DNA from 4 places in the Pseudomonas sp. AK181 genome. Region 3 is predicted to be linked to each of the others. Evidence: predicted binding sites of a transcription regulator. Region 3 holds the regulator's gene; each other region holds the start of a gene.
What was found. Region 3 encodes FliA, which starts transcription of late flagellar genes. Its sites were predicted from a motif close to CTAAAGTTTNNNNNNNNNNNGCCGNTAA; they were not measured.
Positions count from the first base shown of each region.

Region 1 (2,203 bases), 140 kb from region 3:
CCTGGCGGTGCCCGGCGTCCATGGTTTGCACGGCCGCAGCCGCGGTGTGTTGCAGCTTGGCGATCAGGGTATGGATCTGCCCGGTGGATTCGGCCGTACGCTGTGCCAGTTGGCGCACTTCATCGGCGACCACCGCAAAACCACGGCCCATTTCACCGGCCCGCGCGGCTTCGATGGCGGCGTTGAGTGCCAGCAGGTTGGTCTGGTCAGCGATGCCTTTGATCACATCAACCACGCCGCCGATTTCGTCGCTGTCCTTGGCCAGTTGCGTGACGGTCACGCCAGTCTCCCCAACGGCTGCCGAAAGACGCTGAATCGCCTCGCGGGTTTCCCCGGCGATATCGCGGCCGCGCCCGGTCAGGCGGTTGGCTTCCTGGGTGGCATCGGCGGTGCGTTGCACGTGGCTGGCCACTTCCTGGGTGGTCGCCGCCATCTGGTTCACCGCAGTGGCCACCTGTTCGGTTTCCACGCGCTGGCGTTCCAGGCCGCTGGAGCTGTTGTGCGCCAGGGTGTTGGACTGCGCGGCCTGGTCGTTGAGGTGCTCGGCGGTGTCTTGCAGGCGGGTAAGACAGGTCTTCAGACGCGCTTCCTGGCTGAGGATCGACATTTCCAGGCGCGCTTGTGCGCCACGGCTGTCGGTGTACATCTGCGCGATCAACGGGTCGGACGTGGTCTGTTCGGCCAGGCGCAGCAAACGCTTGAGGCCGCGCTGCTGCCAGCTCAGGCCCAGCAGGCCCAGCGGCACCGACAGCGCCGCTGCCAGGGCAAAACCCCATTGGGAGGTGAGGGTGGCGCCGATCATGAAGCTCAGCTGGCTGACCAGGATAAACGGCAGCCAGTCCTGCAGCACCGGCAGCCACTTGTCCCGCTGGGGAACGGCCGACTTGCCCTGGTTGATGCGTTGATAGAGCGCTTCGGCCCGGCGGATCTGCTCGGCGGTGGGCTTGATACGCACCGATTCGTAGCCGATCACCTGGTTGCCATCGAAGACCGGCGTCACATAGGCGTTCACCCAATAGTGGTCACCAGTCTTGCAGCGATTCTTGACAATGCCCATCCATGGCAAGCCTTGTTTGAGCGTGGACCACATATGCGCGAACACGGCCGGCGGCACATCCGGGTGACGCACCAGGTTGTGTGGGGCGCGGATCAGTTCTTCACGGGTGAACCCACTGATTTCGACAAAGGCGTCGTTGCAGTAGGTAATCACACCCTTGGCATCTGTGGTGGAGATCAACCGTTGCTGAGCGGGGAAGGTACGTTCGCGCTGGGTAACGGGTTGGTTATTACGCATGATTGTTCAATCCGCAAGGCTTTCAGGGGGTATCGGCCATGCGGGGCATTTATTTAACTTATTTTTGCAACAATCCTGGGAACGGCGTTGCCCCCTGTAGGAGCGAGCTTGCTCGCGAAGCACTCAAGGGCAACGCGTTCATTCAGGATGCCCGCGTTAGCGTTGAAGTCCTTCGCGAGCAAGCTCGCTCCTACAGTGAGGAAGGCTTAGCCGGCGAGCATCGGGTAGGTGAAAAGGCCGAAGTGCAGCAGATTCAAGCCAAAATGCGTGGCAATCGCCGCGCCCAAACCACCAAAGCGATAGGCCAGGCCGTAACCCACGCCGGCAATACCCGCCAGCAGCATCCACTGCCAACCCGCAGCAAAATGCACCAGGCCGAATAACAGTGAGGCCAGCAGCAGCGCGAGGTTCTCACCATAGGGCAGGTGTTTGAAGCGTCGGCTCAGGCCGCCCTGGATATACCCGCGAAACAGCGCTTCTTCGACCAGTGTCACCAGCAGCAGGTTATTCAATACCCACAGCCACGCTTCGTCCGGCCACTTGGGCGCCCAACTGATCATCCCTAGCAGCGCTGCGCCACCCAGGGCGGCGATGGCGGCCAGGGTCAGGGCCACGGCCGTGACGCAGATCGACAGGCGCAATGAGCGTCGCGCCACAATCCACGGGCAGGCCAGTAACAGCCAGAAGCCGATCAGCGGTTTGTCCTGGTTCAGGTACATCGAGAAGGGCACTGAGTCCGGAGTAAAACGCTGGGGCGCAATACCGCGACCGTTATAGAACCCCGGCAGCCAGTGCATCGCCAGGCCCAGGGCCAGGACGATAAACAAACCGTGGCCCAGGTAGCGTGCCCAAGGGTTGCGTTGTTGGCGTACGGCATACCCGGCCACCAGCAGCAGTGCGATGGAGACC
Region 1 covers NZ_CP146348.1:4,497,670-4,499,872, reverse strand. The annotation lists gene V8689_RS20515 (methyl-accepting chemotaxis protein) at 1-1,294, opposite strand, end outside; gene V8689_RS20510 (CPBP family intramembrane glutamic endopeptidase) at 1,501-2,203, opposite strand, start outside.
Region 1: a site for FliA is predicted at 1,324-1,351, ahead of V8689_RS20515 (methyl-accepting chemotaxis protein). Genes of this name have one in related genera too.

Region 2 (2,203 bases), 1.0 Mb from region 3:
GGCAAAGCCACGGCCTTGCTCGCCGGCGCGGGCGGCTTCGATGGCGGCGTTGAGGGCCAGCAGGTTGGTCTGGTTGGCGATGCTGCTGATCACTTCCAGCACCGAGCCGATTTGTTCAGCCTGCACCGCCAGGGATTCTACGGTCGACTCCGTGCCGTTGATGCGCGAAGCCAGTTGGCTGATTTCATGCTGGGCGCGGCCGACGCTTTCCTGGCCGCGCACAATCTGCTGGCTGGCCTGGCCCGCGTGTTCGACTGCCTGTTCAACTTGCACCGTAATGTGGCCCATGGCGTCTTCCATGCGCTGCATCGAGCCGGTCATTTCGCCGATCTGTGCCAGTTGATGCCGGGCGCCTTTTTCCAGGGTGCCGCTGGCGCTGGCCAGTTCCTGGCCGAGCTGGCCCAGGCCATGGGAGTCGCGGGCGACGCCGTCGATCAGGTGGGTGAGTTGCTGCAGGAAGTGGTCGAAGCGCTTGGCGAGGGACACGTGGGCCTTGCCTTCACCTTGGGCGGTTTCCACGGTGAACTGCGAGGTAACGGCGAGCATCTTCTCCAGCATTTCCTGGCTCTCCACCGCTTCGGCCTGGCTATGGACGGCGAGGTAGAGCAGGGCGACGGTCTCCATCACCACATAGAAGGCATGGACGAAAACCATCGTCCAGCCGCCGTGATGCTCCATTACAAACACCGGGAAACCCTGATGCTGCAAGGCATGGAACACCACGTGATGCACCGCGATGGTCAGTGCCGCCACCAGAATCGGCAGCCAGTCACGGTAGAAGGTCAGCACCGCCAACAGCGCGAAAATGCCGAAGTGGGATTCGATCACCCCGTGCGCCTGGTTGATGTGCAACGCCGCCATCACCATCAAGCCGGCACCCAGTGCACAGCGCATCACGCGGGTGCCGCCGATGATGCGGTACAGCGCCGTGAGCACCACGCCAGTGCCGCCACCGACGATCACGGCCTGCATGAGGGTGTCGTGCCAGAACGCCAGGCCGAGGGAGAACAGGAACATCAGCCAGATCAATGCCAGCATGATGCGGTCGGCCTTGCGATAGTGCTCTAGAAAACGGACGGGCATTCACTCTTACTCCATGAGAGGGGGCGTCGAGGTCAAGCAAGCACGCGGTGTGCCACACAGGCGCGCCGCTGTGGAGTCAAGCAGATGTTCGGGATTGTCGCCGGTTACCCACGCGTTATCGGCACGCGGGCGCGGGACTTTAAGAACGGCTGCCCGAGCGGGCAGCCGAGGTTGCCGTGAGCCTCAGAAGCTGTACTTGGCAGTCAGCATCATGTTGCGGGGGCTGCCATAGGAGTCGCCGCCATAGTCCACACTGTTGGAGATGGACTGGTAGTAGTGGCGATCAAAGATGTTGTTGGCGTTGAGCTGCAAGTCCAGGTGCTGGTTGACGCGATAGCCTGCCATCAAGTCAGTGACGGCGTAGCCGCCTTGCTTGAGCCGATAGTAGCTGCCATCCGCCAGTTTGATGTCGTTGTACATGCGGCTCTGCCAGGAGATATTGCCGCCGACTCGGAGTTTTTCCAGCGGGCCCTGGAAGTTATAGCGTGTGGTCACTTTGAACAGATGTTCCGGGACGTCGGTATCGAACTGCTTGTTGACCTTCTGCGGGTTGGCGTCGTCCTTGATGGTGTGGGTGCGCGCATAGGTATAGCCGCCGCCGACCTGCCAGTTTTCGGTCAAGGCGCCTTGCAGTTCGAAGTCGATACCCTGGCTGCGGATTTCGCCCGAGGCTTCGGCACAGGACGCCTGCGGGCAGTTGGGCACCACCACCGGCACGGCGCGGTTTTCTTGGTCGACGCGGAACAACGCCACGCTAGCATTCAGCGTGCCACCGAAGTATTCGCCTTTGACGCCAACTTCATAATTTTTACCGACGATGGGCTTGAGCGGAGTGCCGGCTGTGCTCTTTTCCTTTTGCGGCGTGAAGATGTCGCTGTAGCTCACGTATACCGAATGCTGGTCGTCCAGGTCGTAGATCAGGCCGGCGTAGCGGGTGAGGTTGCGGGTGACCTTGTAGTCGCCGGCGGCATCACGGTTGTCGTAGTCATACCAGTCCAGGCGAGCGCCGAGGATCAGCTTCAGCGGGTCGGCCAGGCTCAGGCGGCTGGTGAGGTAGAAACCGTCCTGGGTGGTGACTTCGCGCACATTATTGGTGTGGGTGAAGTTCGGTTTGCCGGCA
Region 2 covers NZ_CP146348.1:3,332,930-3,335,132, reverse strand. The annotation lists gene V8689_RS15225 (methyl-accepting chemotaxis protein) at 1-1,083, opposite strand, end outside; gene V8689_RS15220 (TonB-dependent siderophore receptor) at 1,267-2,203, opposite strand, start outside.
Region 2: a site for FliA is predicted at 1,199-1,226, ahead of V8689_RS15225 (methyl-accepting chemotaxis protein). Genes of this name have one in related genera too.

Region 3 (2,203 bases):
GCTGCTCCAGGGCCCCGGAGGCATTCGCATCGTGCCGGCGGCCTCGGGCACCCAGAGCATGGTGCACCTGAGCCCCGCGCAGCATGCCGGGTTGATCCAGGCGTTCAGCGACATCGGCGACAACCTCGACGTGCTGGTGATCGACACCGCCGCCGGCATCGGCGAATCCGTGGTCAGCTTTGTGCGCGCCGCGCAAGAAGTGCTGCTGGTGGTGTGCGACGAGCCCACCTCGATCACCGATGCCTACGCACTGATCAAACTGCTTAACCGTGACTACGGCATGAACCGCTTTCGCGTGCTGGCCAACATGGCCCAGAGCCCGCAGGAAGGGCGCAACCTGTTCGCCAAGTTGACCAAGGTCACGGATCGCTTCCTCGATGTGGCTTTACAATACGTCGGCGCAGTTCCCTATGACGAGTGTGTGCGCAAGGCCGTGCAAAAGCAGCGTGCGGTCTATGAAGCGTTCCCTCGTTCGAAATGCGCACTGGCGTTCAAGGCCATTGCCCAGAAGGTCGATACCTGGCCGTTGCCCGCCAACCCGCGGGGGCATCTGGAGTTTTTCGTCGAGCGTTTGGTGCATCAGACGAGCGCAGGACCGGTGCTATGACATCCAGCGGCTACAACCTTTACAAAAAGTCGGCACGTGACAGCCAGGGCGAATTGATCGAGCGCTACGCGCCGCTGGTCAAACGCATTGCCTATCACCTGTTGGCGCGCCTGCCCGCGAGTGTGCAGGTTGAAGACTTGATCCAGGCCGGCATGATCGGCCTGCTCGAAGTCTCGACCAAATACGACGCCAGCAAGGGTGCCAGTTTCGAAACGTATGCGGGTATCCGTATCCGTGGCGCGATGCTCGATGAAGTGCGTAAAGGCGATTGGGCGCCGCGTTCGGTACACCGCAATACGCGCATGGTCAGTGATGCAATTCGTGCAATTGAAGCAAAAACCGGTCGTGACGCTAAAGATCATGAAGTTGCGGCCGAACTCCAATTGAGTCTCGACGATTACTACGGGATTTTGAACGATACCTTGGGCAGCCGCCTGTTCAGTTTCGACGACCTTTTACAGGACGGCGAACACGAAGGGCTGCACGAGGACGGCGCGAGCGCGCATACGGAGCCGTCACGCGACCTGGAAGACGAACGTTTCCAGGGCGCGTTGGCCGATGCAATCGCCAACTTGCCGGAGCGTGAGCGGCTGGTGCTGGCGCTGTACTACGACGAAGAGCTGAACCTCAAGGAAATCGGTGAGGTCCTGGGGGTCAGCGAATCGCGTGTCAGCCAGTTGCATAGCCAGTGCGCAGCCCGCTTGCGGGGGCGATTGGCCGAGTGGCGCGCGCGCTGACAGGCAGTGTGGGGACACTGCAGACGCTACCGTGAAACCGCAGGGTTTTGCGGGTGAGTACCGTGGTGCCCTGGGCAGTCCTTTTTGTGTAACGCCTGTTGATTGAAATGGCGCGTCCAGGTGCTGGGCGCGTTTAAGACTGCTTGGAGGTCGAATTGGACAAGAACATGAAAATCCTCATCGTTGATGACTTCTCAACGATGCGGCGGATCATTAAAAACCTGTTGCGTGACCTTGGGTTCACCAACACGGTCGAGGCGGATGACGGCCTGACGGCCATTCCGATTCTCAACAGCGGGAGCATCGACTTTCTGGTGACCGACTGGAACATGCCGGGCATGACTGGTATCGACCTGCTGCGCCACGTGCGCGCCGATGAAAAACTGCGCAGCCTGCCTGTGCTGATGGTGACCGCCGAAGCCAAGCGTGAACAGATCATCGAAGCCGCCCAAGCCGGGGTCAACGGTTACGTGGTCAAGCCATTCACGGCACTGGCCTTGAAAGAGAAGATCGAGAAAATCTTCGAACGCATCCACGGCTAATGCCATCGCGGGGGAGCTATGGAGCATAACGAAACGTCACAGGGCGACTTTGAGTCGACCCTGAAAAAACATGCTCACCAGTTGGTCGACAGCCTGGAAAAAGGCCAGTTCGCCGATGCGGTGCAGTTGATCCATGAGCTTAACCAGACCCGTGACCGCGGCCTGTACCAGGAAGTGGGCAAGCTCACACGCGAACTGCACAGCGCAATCGTCAATTTCCAGATTGACCCGCGCATGCCCCAGGCCGAAGAAATTTCCCAGATCACCGATGCCACCGAGCGCTTGTCCTATGTGGTCAGGCTGACCGAGGCGGCGGC
Region 3 covers NZ_CP146348.1:4,353,892-4,356,094, reverse strand. The annotation lists gene fleN (flagellar synthesis regulator FleN) at 1-607, shown strand, start outside; gene fliA (RNA polymerase sigma factor FliA) at 604-1,344, shown strand; gene V8689_RS19830 (chemotaxis response regulator CheY) at 1,512-1,886, shown strand; gene V8689_RS19825 (protein phosphatase CheZ) at 1,905-2,203, shown strand, end outside.

Region 4 (2,203 bases), 1.6 Mb from region 3:
ACCAGCGCTTCCTTGGCGCAAGTGGTCAGGTGCATGGCGTTGGCAAAGCGGCTCGGCTCCACCAGCAATTCGGTGCAACGCGTGCGCCACACGGCCAAGGCTTCGGCAGTGGGCGGCGGTGCAGGCAACAAGCCGCGATGGACTTTCTGCACATGCCACGGCCAGATCAGCGACAGCGCCGGGTGCCAGAGGTCGGGCATCAAGGTGGTGCGAGCGCTGGTCACCGCTTGCTGGTGGGCTTGCTGTTGCACATCGCTCAATGGCGTTTGCAGGTACAGCGCCGTCAGGTATTGCCAGCGCTCGGTGTGCGGGCAGGTCCAGGATTCCTGGGCCGACATCGCCAGGCCATTGGCCAGCAACACGGTGTTGGCCGGCTGGTTCAGCCAGCGTCGCAGGTTGGGCTCGGCATCGAGCAATTGCTGGTGACGCAGGGCATCGTCTTGACGAGCAATGTGCAGCGCCTTGACCAGCAGGCGTTGCTCGGCCAACAGCAGCTTGTAGCCCTGTGAAACCCAGATCGGCAGGTGCCAGGCTTCGGTCAGGCCCAGGCACAGGTCGAGCAAGCGCACGCCGAACAGTTGTTGCTCGACCTGGCGCGCCGATTGGCCTTTATGGATCACCCGCAACTCCCATTCTTCCAGCAGCTTGGGGTAGGCGACGGCCATCGGCCATAGCGGCGACAAAAACAACAGGCTGCCCCAGTGGATGTCCTGCCACAGCCGCGCCAGGCGACTGCCGAACAAACCGTTGGCTTGCTGGGATGCGTGCTGGCTGATCAGCAACAGCTGACGCAAGGCCACGGGGATTTCCCGGGCGGGTACCGAAGGCAGGCGCGCCAACAACTCCTCGGCACGTTTGAGGCCCAGGCGGTTAAGCCCGACTTCAAGGTTTTCCGCAGGTTCGGCCAGGCTGCCGTGGGCTTGGCTGTTGGCTTCGCGCATCACGCTCAACACCAGGGCTGGGCTGTTGTGCATCAGCTCAGCAATATCTCGCAATGAACTGCGGCTATCGCGAATGGCTTTGCACACGCGCTCATGGCTAGCCTGGGGCACGGGCAGCAGCACGTCGTCCAGGCACTTGATCCAAGCGGCGAGGGTAGTGGGGCGGTTCGTTGGGACTGTCGGTTCAATTGCCATGATTGGGGCGCGATCATCACTTGCGTTCAACACGCCCGGAACGGGCCGAATTGGCTTTTCGCCTTAACGGGCTATAGTCTGGCGCAGTTTTGCCGATAAGTAGAACAAGAGTTTTGTGCAACACCCCCTATGTCCATGAACCCGACGGCGCAAGTACCCCTCTCCTATGGCTAAAATTATCGGCATCATTGTCGTCATCGCAAGTGTGCTCGGAGGGTACGTCCTCTCCCACGGTAAAATCGCCGCACTGATCCAGCCTTTCGAAGTGCTGATTATTGGCGGTGCCGCGTTCGGCGCATTTTTGCAGGCCAACCCAGGCTATATGACCATGCACGTGGTCAAGAAGTCCCTGGGCATGTTCAGCTCGCGCTTCTCCCACACGTTTTATCTGGAAGTGCTGGGGCTGATCTACGAGATCCTCAACAAGAGCCGCCGTGAAGGCATGATGGCGATCGAAGGTGATATCGAAGACGCCGCAGCCAGCCCGATTTTTGCCAAGTACCCGGCCGTGCTCAAAGACGAGCGCATGACCGCGTATATCTGCGATTACCTGCGCATCATGTCCTCCGGCAACATGGCACCCCACGAACTGGAAGGCCTGTTCGACATGGAGTTGTTCAGCCTCAAGGAAGAGCTGGAGCATCCGTCCCACGCCGTGACCGGCATCGCCGACGGCATGCCCGGTTTCGGTATTGTCGCGGCGGTACTGGGTATCGTGGTGACCATGGCCTCCCTGGGCGAGGGCGATCAGGCGGCCATCGGCATGCACGTAGGTGCGGCGCTGGTGGGCACCTTCTTCGGTATTCTTGCTGCCTACGGTTTCTTCGGCCCGCTCGCCACTTCCCTGGCCCACGATGCCAAGGAAGAGATCAACCTCTACGAAGCGATCAAGGCGTGCCTGGTGGCATCGGCGTCGGGCATGCCGCCGTCGCTGGCCGTGGAGTTCGGGCGCAAGGTGCTGTACCCGAAACATCGCCCGAGTTTCTCCGAGCTGGAACAAGCGGTTCGCGGTCGCTAAGCCATGGAAAACAACCAGCCGATCATCATCAAGCGCGTCAAGCGCTTCG
Region 4 covers NZ_CP146348.1:5,957,321-5,959,523, reverse strand. The annotation lists gene V8689_RS27220 (HDOD domain-containing protein) at 1-1,136, opposite strand, end outside; gene motA (flagellar motor stator protein MotA) at 1,303-2,154, shown strand; gene motB (flagellar motor protein MotB) at 2,158-2,203, shown strand, end outside.
Region 4: a site for FliA is predicted at 1,208-1,235, ahead of motA (flagellar motor stator protein MotA). Genes of this name have one in related genera too.